4 regions of the Niveispirillum fermenti genome follow, and region 2 is predicted to be linked to each of the others. Evidence: predicted binding sites of a transcription regulator. Region 2 holds the regulator's gene; each other region holds the start of a gene.

Region 1 (4,260 bases), 1.1 Mb from region 2:
GCAAACACCAGGATGATGTGCCGGCCGAACACCACGACCAGGATGATCACGAAGAACATCAGCGGCATGGAATAGAGCACGTCGACGATGCGCATCATGACGCTGTCGATGCGACCACCGAAATAGCCGGCGACGGCACCGTAGACGACACCGATGATCAGGGCGACCAGCGTCGTGACGATGCCCACCGCCAGCGACACCTTGGCACCATACAGCGTGCGGATGAACAGGTCGCGGCCATTGGCATCGGTGCCGAACCAGTGGCTGTTCTCCAGCGTCGGGCCGACGCCGATATAATCCCAGTAGACCGCGTCATATTCATGCGGGCTGAGAAAATCCGCGAAGATCGCCAGCAAGGTGATGATGCCCAGCACGATCATGCTGACCACGGCCATCTTGTTGGCCAGCAGGCGGCGACGCGCGTCCTGCCAGAGCGACCGGCCCAGAACCTCCTCGCCCGCCGCCTTTTCGATCAGGGCCGCCCGTGTGGCGCTGCCGGTGATGTCTTGAACCATGGGGGTTTCCAGTTCTCAGTCGTAGCGCACGCGCGGGTCCATCAGGCCATAGACCAGATCGACCAGCAGGTTCATCAGCACGATCAGGCTGCCATAGGTGATGACGGTGCCCATCACCAGCGTATAGTCACGGTTGATGGCACCCTGCACAAAATAGCGGCCGATGCCGGGCAGCCCGAAAATCTGCTCGATCACCACCGAACCGGTCACCAGCCCGGCAACGGCCGGCCCCAGATAGGAGATCACGGGCAGCAGGGCCGCGCGCAGCGTGTGCCGGGTGATGATCAGGCGTTCCGGCAACCCCTTGGCATGGGCGGTGCGCACGAAGTTCGACCGCAGCACCTCCACCATGCCGCCGCGGGTCAGGCGGCTGATGATGGCGATCTGCGGCAGGGCCAGTGCCACAACCGGCAGAACCAGATGGCGCATCGACCCATCCCCCAGCCCCGCCACGGGCAACAGGCCGAGATAAATGCCGAAAACCAGGGTCAGCAGCGGCGCCATCACAAAATTCGGGATCGTGATGCCCACCATGGCCACACCCATGATGGAATAATCCGTCTTTGAATTCTGCCGCATGGCCGCGATGATGCCCAGCGTGCAGCCGATCACCACGGCCAGGGCAATGGCGGAAAGACCAAGGCGAAGCGAAACGGGGAAACCGGTGCCGATCAATTCGGATACCGTGAAATCCTTGTAGGTGAAGGAGGGGCCGAAATCACCCTGCAGCGCATTGCCCAGATAGATCAGGAACTGTTGCCAGACCGGCTTGTCCAGATTGTAGGCGGCCTTCAGGTTGGCCTCGATCTCCGGCGGCAACACCCGCTCGCTGTCGAACGGGCCGCCGGGGGCGGAGTGCATCAGGAAAAAGGACAGGGCAACGATCACCAGCAAAGTCGGGATCGCTTCCAGCAGCCGCCGGACGGCATAAGACAACATCTACAGGGTCCCTCCATCGCGCCTTATTCAGCCGGCATGGACTCTGCCATGCGCCAAACGCATCCCGCGCGGACGGCATGACATGTCTGTGAAAAAACCGTCCCTGTCAACCGTGCCACGGCAAAAGAGATATTATTTCAAGTCTAGACATGTCCGCGGGCCATTCATCATTTAATGCAGGCCGTATCGGGTAATTTTTGGTGCCGGAAACGCGCGAGGGCATATTCCGGTATTCGCCGGTTCCGTTCCATTCATCATCCACCGCCCATGATCGTGCCGGGTTTCACGGCGGGTTTCCAGTTCAATCACCGGCACTGCGTCCTGTCCGCCGCCGCCATGGGCGGGCTCTCCGGTTACCGGGTCGTGCCCAGGGGGCGGGCCCCGGCGCATGGCCCGTGGCGGTGATCCGGCCGCAGGTCCGTCTCCAGTTAAGATTGTTTCGCAACAAGCCCCTACCTTGAGCGAAATCGACGAAAATGGGGGGCTGATCCCCCCTTCTGGGATTTGCCCCGCACCGCAAAAAGCGCTACACCACGCACCGAAACAGCCATCCTCGGCAGGCCGGTTGTTCCCGGACGCTGGAGCCGGGGCGAAGGTGCGGCCCGCCTAATTCCCGCGACCCCGTTGGAGGAGTCACCCCCTTATGTCCACGACCACCGGCACCGACAGCCTGAAAACCCGCCGCACATTGACCGTCGGCGGCAAGTCCGTTGATTATTTCAGCATTCCCGAAGCCGAGAAGGCCGGCCTGGGCGATGTATCGCGCCTGCCCTTCTCGATGAAGGTGCTGCTGGAGAACCTGCTGCGCTTCGAAGATGGGCGCACGGTGAGCGTGGACGACGTGAAGGCCGTCGCCCAGTGGCTGGTCGACAAGCGGTCCGACCGCGAGATCGCCTATCGTCCGGCCCGCGTGCTGATGCAGGATTTCACGGGCGTTCCGGCCGTCTGCGATCTGGCCGCGATGCGCGAGGCCATGGTGGCGCTGGGTGGTGATCCGACCAAGATCAACCCGCTGACCCCGGTCGATCTGGTCATCGACCATTCGGTGATGGTCGATGCCTTCGGCACCCCGCAGGCCTTTGACGAGAATGTGGACCTGGAATTCCAGCGCAATGGCGAACGGTACGAGTTCCTGCGCTGGGGCCAGAAGGCCTTCAACAATTTCCGCGTCGTGCCGCCGGGCACCGGCATCTGCCACCAGGTGAACCTGGAATATCTGGCCCAGACCGTCTGGACCGATACCGACCAGACCGGCGCGACCGTGGCCTATCCGGACACGCTGGTCGGCACCGACAGCCACACGACCATGGTCAACGGCATGGCCGTGCTGGGCTGGGGCGTGGGCGGTATCGAGGCCGAAGCCGCGATGCTGGGCCAGCCCATCTCCATGCTGATCCCGGAAGTCGTCGGCTTCAAGCTGACCGGCAAGCTGCGTGAGGGTGCGACCGCCACCGATCTGGTGCTGACCGTCACCCAGATGCTGCGCGCGAAGAAGGTGGTCGGCAAGTTCGTGGAATTCTACGGTTCGGGCCTGGACGCCCTGACCCTGGCCGACCGCGCGACGATCGCCAACATGGCCCCGGAATATGGCGCCACCTGCGGCATCTTCCCGATCGATGCCGAGACCATCCGCTTCCTGCACTTCACCGGCCGCGACGCCGACCGCGTGGCGCTGGTGGAAGCCTATGCCAAGGCCCAGGGCATGTGGCGCGATGCCAACTCGCCCGAGCCGGTCTTCACCGATACGCTGGAACTGGACCTTGGTTCGGTTGAGCCGTCCCTGGCCGGCCCGAAGCGTCCGCAGGACCGCGTGCTGCTGTCCAACGTCACCAAGGAATTCGGCGAATTCCTGGCCACCGACGTTGCCGGCCGCCCCGTCAGCCAGCCGACCGACGTTGCCGGTGCCGATTACAAGCTGGATCACGGCCATGTCGTGATCGCCGCCATCACCAGCTGCACCAACACCTCCAACCCGTCGGTGCTGTTCGCCGCCGGCCTGGTGGCGAAGAAGGCGGTGGAACTGGGCCTGAAGACCAAGCCGTGGGTGAAGCCCTCGCTGGCGCCCGGGTCCCAGGTCGTGACCGACTATCTGAATGCCGCCGGCCTGTCGTCCTATCTGGATCAGCTCGGCTTCAATCTGGTCGGCTATGGCTGCACCACCTGCATCGGCAATTCCGGTCCGCTGCCGGACCCGATCGCCGCCGCCGTGGATGCGGGCAAGCTGACCGTCGCGTCGGTTCTGTCGGGCAATCGCAACTTCGAAGGCCGCGTGTCCCCGCAGGTCCGCGCCAACTATCTGGCCTCCCCGCCGCTGGTGGTGGCCTATGCCCTGGCCGGCACGCTGCACCTGGACATCTCCAAGGATCCGATCGGCACGGGCAAGGACGGCAAGCCCGTCTACCTGAAGGACATCTGGCCGTCGAACAAGGAGATCGAGGACACGATCGCCCAGTTCCTGACGCGCGACATGTTCGTCAGCCGCTATGCCAACGTGTTCCAGGGTCCGGAACAGTGGCAGAAGATCAAGACCGTCGAGGGCATGACCTACAAGTGGGACGACAAGTCGACCTACGCGAAGCGTCCGCCGCTGTTCGACGGCATCACCATGCAGCCGGGCGACGTGTCCGATGTGAAGGGGGCCCGTGCGCTCGCCATTCTGGGCGACAGCATCACCACCGACCACATCTCCCCGGCCGGCAACATCAAGAAGGCCAGCCCGGCCGGTGAATACCTGCTGGAGAATGGCGTCACCGTCGCCGACTTCAACAGCTATGGCGCCCGCCGCGGCAACCATGAAGTCATGATG
Region 2 (4,260 bases):
GTGGTGCAACTGCGCGCCCGGATCGGCATGGTGTTCCAGAAGCCGAATCCGTTCCCGAAATCGATCTATGAGAACATCATCTACGGGCCGAAGTTGCATGGCCTAGCCACGCGCAAGGATGAGTTCGACGCCATCGTCGAAACCTCGCTGAAGCGCGCCGGCCTGTGGAACGAGGTGAAGGACCGCCTGCACGAGCCCGGCACCGGCCTGTCCGGCGGCCAGCAGCAGCGCCTTTGCATCGCCCGCGCCGTGGCCGTCAGCCCCGAAGTCATCCTGATGGACGAGCCCTGCTCGGCCCTGGACCCGATCGCCACCGCGCATATCGAGGAACTGATCGACGAGCTGCGCGAGAGCTTCACCATTGCCATCGTCACCCACAACATGCAGCAGGCCGCCCGCGTGTCCCAGCGCACGGCCTTCTTCCACCTGGGTGACCTGGTGGAGGTCGGCGACACCGAGGAGATTTTCACCAATCCGCGTGACGAGCGCACGCAGGGCTACATCACCGGCCGGTACGGCTGAGCCGGCCTTGTCCGCTCTCCTTCATTGCTGTGTGCGTCCCCGCTTTCGCGGGGGCCCGTTCGATGTGAACCGTTCGTCAGCCCACACATTTTAAGGACCCGTGTCCATGTCGCCGACCGAACATACCGTCAAGTCCTTCGAGGCGGAATTGCAGCGCCTGTCCAACCAGATCGCCCAGATGGGCGGTGTGGTGGAAGCGCAGGTGGAGGCGGCCGTGCAGGCCGTCGGCCGCCGCGACGTGGATGGCGCGTCGCGCGTCATGCAGGGCGATGCCCGGCTGGATGCCTTTGAACGTCAGATCGAGCATGACGCCATCCGCATGCTGGCGCTGCGTGCGCCGGTCGGCGTCGACCTGCGCGAGGTGCTGGCGGCCCTGAAGATTTCCGCCGATCTTGAACGCACGGGCGACTATGCCGCCAACATCGCCAAGCGGTCCGTCGCCCTGGCCCAGTTGCCCGTGATGCGCCCCGCCGGCACCATTCCGCGCATGGGCCGGCTGGTGCAGGAGATGCTGAAGGACGTGCTGGACGCCTATATCGACCGCGATGTCGAAAAGGCCGTGGCCGCCTGGCACCGGGACGAGGAACTGGACGATCTCTATACCAGCCTGTTCCGCGAGGTCCTGACCTACATGATGGAAGACCCGCGCAACATCACGCCCTGCACGCACCTGCTGTTCATCGCCAAAAACCTGGAGCGTGCCGGCGACCATGCCACCAACATCGCCGAGACCGTGCATTTCCTGGTCAAGGGCCAGCCGCTGACGGCGGAGCGGCCCAAGAGCGACAAGTCCAGCTTCACCATCATCGAGCCGGAAGAGGGCTGAGGCGCCGCCGCAGCCCTTCCGTGACCGACTAGCCTCCAGGGAACCCGATGAACGCCGCCTTGAAGCCGCTGATCCTGGTTGTCGAAGACGAAGCCGACCTGGTCACCCTGCTGTCCTACAACCTGGAACGCGAAGGTTTCCGGGTCATCACCGCCGGTGACGGGGAAGAGGCCCTGTTGCAGGCCGACGAGCGCAGCCCGCACCTGATCCTGCTGGACTGGATGCTGCCGCTGATGAGCGGGCTTGAGGTCTGCCGGCAGTTGCGCCGCAATTCAAAGACCCGCGATATCCCTGTGATCATGCTGACGGCCCGCGGCGAGGAGGCGGACAAGGTCCGCGGCCTGAACAGCGGGGCCGATGATTACCTGTCCAAGCCCTTCAGCCCCACCGAGCTGGTGGCCCGCATCCGCGCCGTGCTGCGCCGCGCCTCGCCGGCCCTGGCGGAGGAACTGCTGCGCTTCTCCGACATCTCCATGGATCTGGCGGCCCACCGCGTGCGCCGTGGTGAACGGGATATCCATCTGGGACCGAAGGAATTCGCCCTGCTGCGCCATTTCATGCAGCATCCCGGCCGCGTCTTCTCACGCGAACAGTTGCTGGATATCGTCTGGGGGCATGATGTCTATGTCGAACTGCGCACCGTGGACGTTCATATCCGCCGCCTGCGCAAGGCGCTGAACGAGACGGAGGAACAGGACGTGATCCGCACGGTCCGTTCCGCCGGCTATGCGCTGGACACCAAGACCACGATGTGACGCCGCTCCGTCTCTTTTCGCCGATGCGATGCCTTCCCGGCGTTGCCAGCCGCCCCGCGGCTGCCTATTTTGCATTGCGAGAAGATTTGAGGACCGGACCGGCATCCCATGACGTCACAGCCCCTGCGTTTCCTGGCCGGGCCGGAGGCCATGGCCCGCATCCGCCGTGACGGGCTGCACGAGGATATGGTGGATGTGGTGGCGGGGGCCAGCGGCGGGGCCAAATGGCTGGCGCTGACCCGGCTGGACCAGGCCCTGTTCGGCCGCTGGTTCCGCAGCCGCACCCGTCCCCTGCACATGATCGGCAGTTCCATCGGGACCTGGCGCTTCGCCTGCCTGGCTCAGCCCGATCCCGTGGAGGCCTGCCGGCGGTTCGAGGCCTGCTATCTGGATTATGCCGTCGAAGGGCCGGTGACCGTGGCTGAACTGACGGCCCATTGCCGTGATTTCCTGGATGTGATCTTCGGCGCCGGCGGGGTGGAACATCTGCTGGACCATCCTTTCATGCGCCAGTCCATCCTGGCTGTGCGCGGGCGCGGGCCCATCGGGCCGCGGGCGGGGAAGGTGCGGCTGGGCCTGGGCCTCGGGGCGGCGGGTCTGGCCAATCTGGCCAGCCGGCAGGCCCTGCCCCTGTTCTTCGAGCGCACGGTCCTGCACGACCGGCGCGACCCGCCGCCCTTCGACCTGTCTGCCGGGTTCCCGACCCAGGCCGTGGCCCTCACATCCACGAACCTGATCCCCGCCCTGCTGGCCTCCAGCGCGGTGCCCTTCGTGTTCGAAGGGGTGGTGGACCCCGACGGGGCGCGGCCCGGCCTCTACCTGGATGGCGGGATCATGGATTACCATCTGGACATGGCATTCACGCCGCCGGGCTTGGTACTCTATCCGCATTTCTCCCACCGTGTCGTGCCCGGCTGGTTCGACAAGGCGCTGCCCTGGCGCCGGGCACGGGCGGACAGCCTGTCGCGCATGCTTGTCCTGTGCCCGTCGGCGGCATTCGCCGGGGCGCTGCCCTTCGGCAAGATCCCCGATCGCGGCGACTTCAAGCGCATGGGAACGGCCGCCCGGCAGAAATACTGGCGCGCGGCTGTGGCCGAAACCGACCGGCTGGCTGATTGCTGGCTGGAAGCGGTGGAAAGGGACCGGGTGCCGGACCTGCTGGAACCATTGCTGCCTTGACACACCGTCACGGAACCCACACTTGACCGGGCGCACCGGCATCGGCTTGATGCGCAAAACCACTTTCCTTCGGAGCCCGCACCCATGGCGACCGCCATCTCTCCGCTCGCCCCCGCCGCCTTTCCGTCGCTGCCGCCCGTCGCGGGCGTGCGACTGGCCGGTCACCGCGCCGGCATCCGGTACAAGACGCCGCGCAACGACGTCATGGTGGCGCTGCTGGACGAGGGGTCCAGCGTGGCGGCCGTGCTGACCCGGTCGCTGACGGCATCGGCGCCCGTGCATCGCTGCCGCGCCCACCTGGCGGGCGGTTCGGTGCGGGCCCTGGTCGTCAATGCCGGCAATTCCAACGCCTTCACGGGCAAGGCGGGCGAAGCGTTCGTGGATGCCACGATCGATGCCGCGGTTGCACTTGCCGGCTGCAAGCCGACGGAGGTGTTTCCGGCATCGACCGGCGTCATCGGCCAGCCCATGCCGGCCGATCTGGTCGCAAAGTCGCTGCCCGACGCCTTCGCCGCACTGGTGCCGGCGGCAGGCGACGCCTGGGAGGTGGCGGCCCGCGCCATCATGACCACGGACACTTTCCCCAAGGGCGCCTCGGCCACCGCCACCATCGATGGCGTGACCGTGACCGTGGCCGGCTTCGCCAAGGGCAGCGGCATGATCGCGCCCGACATGGCGACGATGCTGGCCTATGTCTTCACCGACGCCAACATCGCACCGGCGCCTTTGCAGGCGGCCCTGTCGGCCGCGACGGATCGCAGCTTCAATGCCATCACCGTGGATGGCGACACCTCCACATCCGACACGCTGGTGCTGTGCGCGACCCGCAAGGCGGCGCATGCGGCCATCGACAGCGCGGATGACGCGCGGCTGGCCGCCTTCGCCACGGCGCTGGACGCGGTCTGCCTGGACCTGGCCAAGCAGATCGTGCGCGATGGCGAGGGGGCGACCAAGTTCGTGGAAATCCGTGTGACGGGC
Region 3 (4,260 bases), on a different replicon from region 2:
GGCGGCCCTGGAACATGGGATGGACCCGACCCGCGACGGGCTGCGCATCGTCGGCTTCGGCGGCATGCCCTTCCGCATGCCGTTCGAACAGGGTGTCACCTATTATTACCAGCCGCAGCGCCGCGATGGCGAGGAACTGGCACGGCATATCCTGGCCCTGCTGGGCGGAGAGCCGGCGGAAAGCCTGCAGACGGTTCTGCCCTATCAGCGGATCGACGATTTGCAGCGCTTCCGCATTGAACTGCGCGCCCAGGCGGCAGCCCGCGACAGCCAGCAACCCATGGAAGAAGGATGATGACAGGCCCGGACACGCCTAGCATTCATAGGTGGAATAATGACGGACTTCAAGTCATTTGACGCATGATTGACCACCCGCCGATACTTGCCGGAAGCCGGACCCTCATCAGGATGGGAACCGGAACAACGGCATCAATCGGGAGGGAAGGCGGCATGGAAAACTTCCTGCTAAATCGCTGGTATCAATTTGGTTTCAGCCATGAGCTGGGTGATGTTCCGCTTGCCCGGACGATCATCGACATCCCGGTCGTGGCCTTTCGCGCATCCACCGGCATCAGCGCGCTGCTGGACCGGTGCCCACACCGCTTCGCCCCCCTTTCCACGGGCACGATCGAACAGGACCGCATCGTCTGCGGCTATCACGGGCTGGCGTTCGACGGGTCGGGGCGCTGCGCGCTCAATCCGCATGGGCGGGCGACCACGGCGCTGCGCGTGCAAAGCTTCCCGGTTGAGGAACGCCACGGCGCCATCTGGATATGGATGGGTGATGCCCGACAGGCCGACACGGGCCTGATCCCCGATTTGTCGTTCATCGACGAGACGCCGGAAACGGCGCGCATCCATTTCACCCTCGCCATCCGGGCCAGCTATCGCCTGGTCACCGACAATCTCCTGGACCTCAGCCACGCCGACTATCTGCATCCAGACAGCCTGGGCGGTGTCATGACGGGGGTGCGGCCGGCCGTGGCCGAGACCGATGCCGGTCTGGCCGTGGAATGGGAGAACCGGGACGTTGTGCCGCCGCCCCGGTTCCACGAACGCATTTCCGCCTCGCAGCGGGCGAATGCCTGGACCCGGGCGGAATGGCAGGCCCCGGCCGTCATGGTCATCAAGACCGCCCTGACGCCGGCCGATCGCGGCCGCAGCCGGGAAGACGAGGTCTGGGCCCTGCACAGCATGACGCCGGAAACAGCGCAAAGCACCCACTACTTCGTCTGCGGGACAAGGCGTGACCGCATGGATGATGCCGAATATTCGACGCGGCTGCGGGCGATGCTGCAGCGCGCGTTCGAGCATGAGGACAAGCCGATGCTGGAGGACCAGCAACGGCGCATCGGCACCGCCGACCTTTCCAGCCTGCGCCCCATGCTGCTGCCGATCGACGCCGGTGCGGTGCTGGCCCGCCGCAAGCTGGACCGGCTGATCGCACAGGAACAAGCAGCCGACAGTGCCCCCAGTCAGTGACGGTTCCGGAGACGCTTTCCCGCGCAATAGGTCAGGGTGCGCAGGGCAGGCAACAGCGCCGTCACCTGCCGGCGACCGACTGATCACCCCTGCAGGAGGCACCGCTGGACATGGGCGGCCCGCAGCGCAGCGCGGGGGGGGCAGATCAGGAACCGGTGGTCTGGTGGGGTGGGAGATGATCCCGCGGCCCGGTGCCGTCTCCCGCCATGTGGCGGCCTTGAGATGGCAGACGGCCCTGGGCTCGGCCGGCATCAGAACGGCTTCAGGCCTCCCACCGGCCCGCCAGGCGTTTCAGGATCGGGACCAGGCCCGGCTCGCTGATCAGTTCAAGTGCTTCCGCCGGGGACAGCCAGCGCCGCTCCCGCTGGGTCCGCTCCGGCCAATCCGCCAGTTCGGTCGAGACCTCCAGCGGGAATACCGTCACATCGCAAGCCAGGACCGATCCGTCCTCCAGCCGCTTGTCATAGATATAGTCCCCGACAGGCTTCTTCTTGACCTTGCCGCGGACGCCAGCCTCCTCGAACGCCTCGATGGCGGCCATGTCGTGCGGCGCGACATTCTTTTTCGACCAACCCTTGGGGATGATCCAACGCCGCGTCTCCCGCGAGGTGACCAGCAGCACCTGCGGGCCGGTCGCGGCCAGACGATAGGGCAGGGCCGCGTACTGCACACTGTTTTTTCGTTCGCCCATGAAACTAAGTCTATACCCCGGACGCGACGGATGGGTAGCTATCCGTTGTCGGCACAGACGGATAATCATCCAGTATCTTGGTTCAACATGACCGTTTTGTGACAATTACATTACATCCTGACGCCGTTCAATGGTAGGAGGGGGCCAACCGGGTGGTCTTCCTCCGCCCCTGCCATGCGTTATCCGGAAGCCCAAGATGCTGAGCCTGTTCCGGGCCCTGATGCCCCGCGAAGAACGGTTTTTCGACCATTTCGACGATCATGCGCGCCAGATTCTCATCGCCGCGGAGGCGCTGCGGGATCTCATCCGCAACGGGGATGAGCTGGAAATGCGTTTCCAGCGCATCCATCAGGCCGAGAACGACGCCGACAAGATCACCAAGGAGATCCAGGCCGCGGTCCACCGTTCCTTCATCGTCCCGTTCGACCGGCCGGACATCCAGGATCTGGCCAAGCGCATGGACGACATGGTGGACCTGATCCAGGATGTTGCCCGGCATATCACCGAAGCGGGGCCGATGGAATATACGGCGGAAATGCATGCGCTGGCCGACCTGATCGTGCGCTGCGCCGCCATTCTGCCGGAATGCCTGCCCAAGCTGCGCAACATCCCCCGCCACGTGACGGAGATGACGCGCATGACGCGCGAAATCTCCGAACTGGAAAGCGACAGCGACAAGATACTGCGGGCCGCCAAGACGCGCCTGCGCCAGGAAAGCGGTGGACTGGACGCACCCATCACCTATCGCCAGGCGCTGATCCGGGAAATCCTGGAACTCATGGAAGCCGTGCTGGATGCGGGCGAGGATGTCGCCGACATCATCGACAGCATCATCGTCGACAACGTCTGATCCCGCGCGCGCGATCCCCTGGAATGATCCCATGGAACTGATCTCCCTGCCGCTGCTGATCGGGCTGATCGCCCTGGCGCTGGCGTTCGACTTTCTGAACGGGCTGCATGACGCCGCCAATTCCATCGCCACGGTGGTATCCACGCGCGTGCTGTCACCGCGCAATGCCGTGATCATGGCAGCCTTCTTCAATTTCATCGCCTTCCTGTTCTTCGGCCTGCATGTGGCCACGACCATCGGCAAGGGCATCGTCAGCGCCGACATCATCGACGCCTCGGTCATCTTCGCGGCGCTGATGGGGGCGATCACATGGAACCTGATCACCTGGTGGGGCGGCATTCCGTCATCCTCCTCCCACGCGCTGGTAGGGGGGCTGGTCGGGGCCGGCATCGCCAAGGCGGGGGCGGGCGTGGTGGAAAGCGGGCTGATCAAGACGGCGGTCGCCATCTTCGTGTCGCCGACCATCGGCTTCATCCTGGCCATCATCCTGATGACCATCGTCTCCTGGATCTTCCGCGGCTTCTCGCCCTTCAAGGTGGACAAGGTGTTCCGCGGGCTGCAGATCGTTTCCGCCTCGCTCTATTCGCTGGGGCATGGCGGCAACGACGCGCAGAAGACCATGGGCATCATCGCCGTGCTGCTGTTCAGCCAGGGCTATCTGGGCAACGAATTCCACGTGCCCTTCTGGGTCGTCATCTCCTGCCAAGCCTGCATGGGGCTGGGCACCCTGTTCGGCGGCTGGAAGATCGTGAAGACCATGGGGTCGCGCCTGACCGACCTGAAGCCGGTCCATGGCTGCTGCGCTGAAACGGCGGGCGCCATCACCCTGTTCACGGCAACGGCCATGGGCGTGCCCGTCAGCACGACGCACACGATCACGGGGGCCATTGTCGGTGTGGGCTCGGCCCGCCGTGCGTCCTCGGTGCGCTGGGGGCTGGCCAAGGGCATCCTGGTGGCCTGGGTTCTGACCATGCCGGCGGCGGCCCTGGTCTCCGCCACCTTCTTCGCCCTGACGCGCCTGCTCTGACCGGCCGCTTGCCGGAAAGCGCAACCAGGACCATTTTTCGTGGCAGGGCCCGGGATGAAACCCGGGCCCTGCGCGTTCTCCTGGGTGATTGGAGCCTCCGGCCGGCATCATGATGAGTGACGACCCGTTCAACCAGCAACTGACCTCGCACCTGGCAGCGCTGCGCCGCTACGCCTTCGTGCTGACGCGCGCGTCGGACGAGGCGGAGGA
Region 4 (4,260 bases), 660 kb from region 2:
AGCATATCCCAGTTCAACCGCGACTATCGGCGGCTGTTCAACCTGACCCCCAGCGACGATGCCGCCACGTTGCGCGCCACACTTGGCCGTGAACCATCGGCAGCCCCACAGGCCCTGACGGGCTGACGGGTCGCGAAGCCCTGTTCCCACCTTCGAGAGTCCGTCCAGGACTTTTTTTATTTACTATCAAAACCTTACTTTATCATCACTCCTGCTGCGGCCTGGGGTAATACCAACGTGCGATGAGTAGAACTCATCGCACGTTGGTCCGGCGGCGACCGCCGCAGCGCCGCTTGTGCGGCGTCGCCCGAGCCAACGAATGTTGGCGCCGGCGATTGAGGACGGTGACCGGAACCAACAGGTTCCGGTCACCGCAAAATAGTATAACGGCGAAATGAAAAAGCCCGGCTCACGAAAGCAAGCCGGGCGCATCATTTGCCACCATCCTCGCTGTCAGGCGTGCTTCTCCAATGCAGCGACACCCGGCAGCACCTTGCCTTCCAGCCATTCCAGGAAAGCCCCCCCCGCCGTGGAAACGTAGGAGAAGCGGGCGGCCACGCCGGCATGTTCCAGCGCCGCGACCGTATCGCCGCCGCCGGCCACGGACAGAAGCCGTCCCTGGGCCGTCAGGTTGGCGGCAATCGCGGCCACGCCGTTGGTGGCCGTGTCGAAGGGCATCAGTTCAAAGGCGCCGAACGGGCCGTTCCAGACCAGCGTCCTGGCGCCTTCCAGCTTCCGGCCCACCAGTTCGATCGTGGCGGGGCCCGCATCCAGCATCATCTCGCCGTCTTGGATATCGGTCACGGCCGCCACGCGATGATCGGCATTGGCCTTGAACTCCCGTGCCATCAGGCCATCCACGGGCAACACGATCTCGCACCCGCCGCCGGCTGCCTTTTCCATGATGGCGCGGGCCTGGTCGGCCATATCACGTTCGCACAGGGAAGAACCGACCGACACACCCTTGGCAAAAAGGAAGGTGTTGGCCATGCCGCCACCCAGCACCAGGATATCGACCTTCGACACCATGTTGAGCAGCAGGTCGAGCTTGGTGGAGATCTTGGCCCCGCCGACCACGGCGGCCACCGGCCGTTCCGGTGCCGCCAGCGCCTTGCCCAGCGCTTCCAGTTCCGCCTGCATCAGGCGGCCGGCCGCACTGGGCAGCAGGTGGGCAATGCCCTCCGTCGAGGCATGTGCCCGGTGGGCGGAAGAGAAGGCGTCGTTGACATAGACGTCCCCCAGCGCCGCCAGGCCCTTGGCCAGTTCCGGATCGTTCTTTTCCTCACCCGCATGGAAACGGGTATTCTCCAGGATCAGGACCCCACCGGCGGGCAGGGTCGCCACGGCGGCGGCGGCCTTGTCGCCAACGCAATCCTCGGCGAAGGCCACCGGCGCCCCCAGCGCCTTTTCCACGGCCGGCACGACCTGACGCAGGCTGTTCTTCGTGTCCGGGCCGTTCTTGGGACGGCCGAAATGCGACATGACCACAACCTTGGCGCCCTTGCCGGCGATTTCCTTCAGCGTCGGCACCAGGCGGTCGATGCGGGTCGTGTCGGTGACCTGCCCGTCAGCCATGGGCACGTTCAGGTCGGCGCGGACAAGCACGGTCTTGCCCGTGACATCGATGGTGTCGAGGGTCTGGAAGCGCATGGAGGAGGTCCCCGTCAGGAAGGATGTGGCGTTCTTTACCAGGGCGCAAGGAAACACCATTGCCCGCCGGCTTTCAACACCCGCACCCGTCGGTGTGGCGTGCAAAAAAATCGCCCGCTGCGATAGACAGGCTTTCACGGAATTGTCATCGTCCCCACATGAATGGCGGAAATCCGGGCGAATCGTCCTTTCCGCCGGCTTTCGTGCGCAATCATGGGGTGAACGGAAAAGAATGTCGGGTCAGGAGATCGAGCTGAAACTGGCGGTGGCGCCGGCCGACATGGATCGGCTGCGCAAACTTCCCTGCCTGTCGGCCACCATCGCCAAGCCATCGGTCAAATCGCTCGATAGCATCTATTTCGATACCGTGGATCGCCGGCTGGCCGCCAGCGGCCTGTCATTGCGCGTGCGCCGTGTGGGACGCAAGCTGGTCCAGACGTTGAAATCCGCCCCGGCACCCGGGGCCGGTGCCCTGGTGCGCGGCGAGTGGGAGGCGGAGGTGTCGCAGCCCCGCCCCGATCTTTCCGTCCTGCCCGACCCGGCTGTGCTGGAACCGTTGGGCGATTTGTCGGCCGACGCGCTGGAGCCCGTGTTCGAGACGCGCATCCGCCGGCAGGTGCGCCGCCTTTCGCCTGTGGACGGCATCGTGATTGAAGTGGCGCTGGACCAGGGAGAAATCCTGGCCCCCGGCGGGCTGTCGCTACCCGTCCACGAGGTGGAACTGGAACTGGCGGAAGGCACGGACACGGGCGCTCTCTATGATCTTGCCCGCGCCATCCATGCCGACGTGCCGGTGCGCCTGGAGATGGCCACCAAATCGGCCCGCGGTTATGCGCTGGCCGCCGGCACGGAGCCGGCCAGTGTCAAGGCGTCCAGGCTGACCCTGGCGCCCGACGCGACGGTGGAGGAGGCCCTGTCGGCCATCGTCCGTCACTGTCTGGGCCATCTGATGGCGAACGAGCCGGTCACCCGGCTGGGCCAGGACCCAGAGGGTGTGCATCAGATGCGCGTGGCGCTGCGCCGCCTGCGTTCCGCCCTGCAGATCTTCCGGCCCTTCATTCCGGCCGAACAGATGGATGACCTCGCCCCGCGCGTGAAGGCGCTGGCCGATGCGCTGGGTCCCGCACGGGAATGGGACGTGTTCCTTGGTGAATTGCTGCCGCCCGTGGCCGGGGCGCTGCCGGACCATGCCGGCCTGGAGGCGTTGACGACGGCAGCCCGTGCGGCCCGCGACCAAGGCTATGTGCAGGTTCGGGCGGCCCTGGCCGATCCCGGCCATACGGCACTGCTGCTGGATCTGGCCGCCTGGGTTGATGCGCGGGGCTGGCGCAACCAGCCGGTCAGCGAGCAGTCGACACTGCTGCTGGCGCCCGTGATCGACATGGCCGGTGCCCTGCTGGGCAAGCGTCACCGCCAAGCCCGCAAGCGGGGGCGCGGCTTTGCCCGCCAGGCGGCCGCCGCGCGGCATGAATTGCGCATCGCACTGAAGAAACTGCGCTATGCCGCCGATTTCTTCCGGTCCCTGTACGAAGGCAAGGCCCTGCGCCGCTTCCTGGACGAATTGTCGAACCTGCAGGACCATCTGGGCCATTTGCAGGATGTGGCGACGGTGGACAAGCTGGTGGCCGACCTGGAACGCGATGCGGCAGCCGGCCGGCCCGGCGAATGGCGTCTGGGTGCCGGCCTGGTCGCCGGCTGGCATGCACGCGGCCTGCACGACCTGGAAGAGGATATCGTCGCCGACTGGCAGCGCTTCGGCGAGGCAAGACCCTTCTGGCAGGAAAAGGAAGAGGAGGAGGACGGCGACAGGTAACCCCCCATCCCTTTCCGGCAAGCTAGAGGAACTCCCATGCGCACCATCCTGGTCAGCAATATAAAAGGTGGCGTCGGCAAGACGACCATCGCGACGCACCTGGCGGCATCCTTCGCGCAGTCGGGGCACAGGACGGTACTGGCCGATGTCGACCGGCAGCGCTCCTCGCTGGGCTGGCTGAAATCCAGGCCGGAAACGGCGGCAGCCATTACCGGTGTGGATTGGGTGAAGGATATCGGAAAGCCGCCAGCGGCCACAGGCCGGCTGGTTATCGACGCGCCGGCCGCGATGCGTCCCAAGGATGTGGAGGAACTGGTCCGCCGCGCCGACATCGTGGTGCTGCCCGTATTGCCGGGCGCCTTCGACGAGGCGGCGACGGCCCGGTTTCTGGCCAAGCTGGAAGAGGTGAAGGCCATCGCCCGCGAAAAGGTCCCCGTGGCCATCATCGGCAACCGTCTGCGGGCCCGGACAAGGGCCGCCGACCGGCTGGATGCCTTCCTGGCTGGGGCTGGGCATCAGGTCGTCGCCCGCCTGCGCGACAGTCAGCTTTATCCCGATCTGGCGGCCGACGGGTTGACCCTGTTCGACCTGAAAGGCAAGCGGGCCATCGACCTGCGTGCCGATTGGGAACCGCTGCTGGCGTTTGTGGGATAGGCAGGGGGCGGTCTCGTCTCCATTAGGGCAGCCTTGCGAGGCTGCGGCTTGTCCTGTCGGGCGGGCTTGGATAGGTTGCACCGCATTTTCCGCCCACCGCAGGAACATGCCCATGGCCGCCGACGCCGTCACCACCGCCCCCG

Evidence for each region. Region 2 encodes PhoB, which activates phosphate uptake and scavenging genes when phosphate is short. Its sites were predicted from a motif close to TNTCATAAAACTGTCA; they were not measured.
Region 1: a site for PhoB is predicted at 1,533-1,548, ahead of oppB (oligopeptide ABC transporter permease OppB). Genes of this name have one in related genera too.
Region 3: a site for PhoB is predicted at 2,262-2,277, ahead of ABC728_RS03550 (DUF47 domain-containing protein). Genes of this name have one in related genera too.
Region 4: a site for PhoB is predicted at 1,783-1,798, ahead of ABC728_RS20625 (CYTH and CHAD domain-containing protein). Genes of this name have one in related genera too.

What each region holds. Positions count from the first base shown of each region.
Region 1 covers NZ_CP156681.1:253,228-257,487, reverse strand. Annotated here, with positions in the region: gene ABC728_RS12640 (ABC transporter permease subunit) at 1-515, opposite strand, end outside; gene oppB (oligopeptide ABC transporter permease OppB) at 531-1,454, opposite strand; gene acnA (aconitate hydratase AcnA) at 2,098-4,260, shown strand, end outside.
Region 2 covers NZ_CP156681.1:1,354,231-1,358,490, forward strand. Annotated here, with positions in the region: gene pstB (phosphate ABC transporter ATP-binding protein PstB) at 1-522, shown strand, start outside; gene phoU (phosphate signaling complex protein PhoU) at 629-1,348, shown strand; gene phoB (phosphate regulon transcriptional regulator PhoB) at 1,396-2,103, shown strand; gene ABC728_RS17715 (patatin-like phospholipase family protein) at 2,212-3,282, shown strand; gene argJ (bifunctional glutamate N-acetyltransferase/amino-acid acetyltransferase ArgJ) at 3,367-4,260, shown strand, end outside.
Region 3 covers NZ_CP156678.1:928,387-932,646, forward strand. Annotated here, with positions in the region: gene ABC728_RS03535 (LacI family DNA-binding transcriptional regulator) at 1-295, shown strand, start outside; gene ABC728_RS03540 (Rieske 2Fe-2S domain-containing protein) at 451-1,482, shown strand; gene ABC728_RS03545 (NUDIX hydrolase) at 1,745-2,173, opposite strand; gene ABC728_RS03550 (DUF47 domain-containing protein) at 2,370-3,023, shown strand; gene ABC728_RS03555 (inorganic phosphate transporter) at 3,055-4,050, shown strand; gene ABC728_RS03560 (sigma-70 family RNA polymerase sigma factor) at 4,160-4,260, shown strand, end outside.
Region 4 covers NZ_CP156681.1:2,011,140-2,015,399, reverse strand. Annotated here, with positions in the region: gene ABC728_RS20635 (AraC family transcriptional regulator) at 1-126, shown strand, start outside; gene ABC728_RS20630 (phosphoglycerate kinase) at 454-1,650, opposite strand; gene ABC728_RS20625 (CYTH and CHAD domain-containing protein) at 1,883-3,463, shown strand; gene ABC728_RS20620 (ParA family protein) at 3,500-4,117, shown strand; gene guaA (glutamine-hydrolyzing GMP synthase) at 4,230-4,260, shown strand, end outside.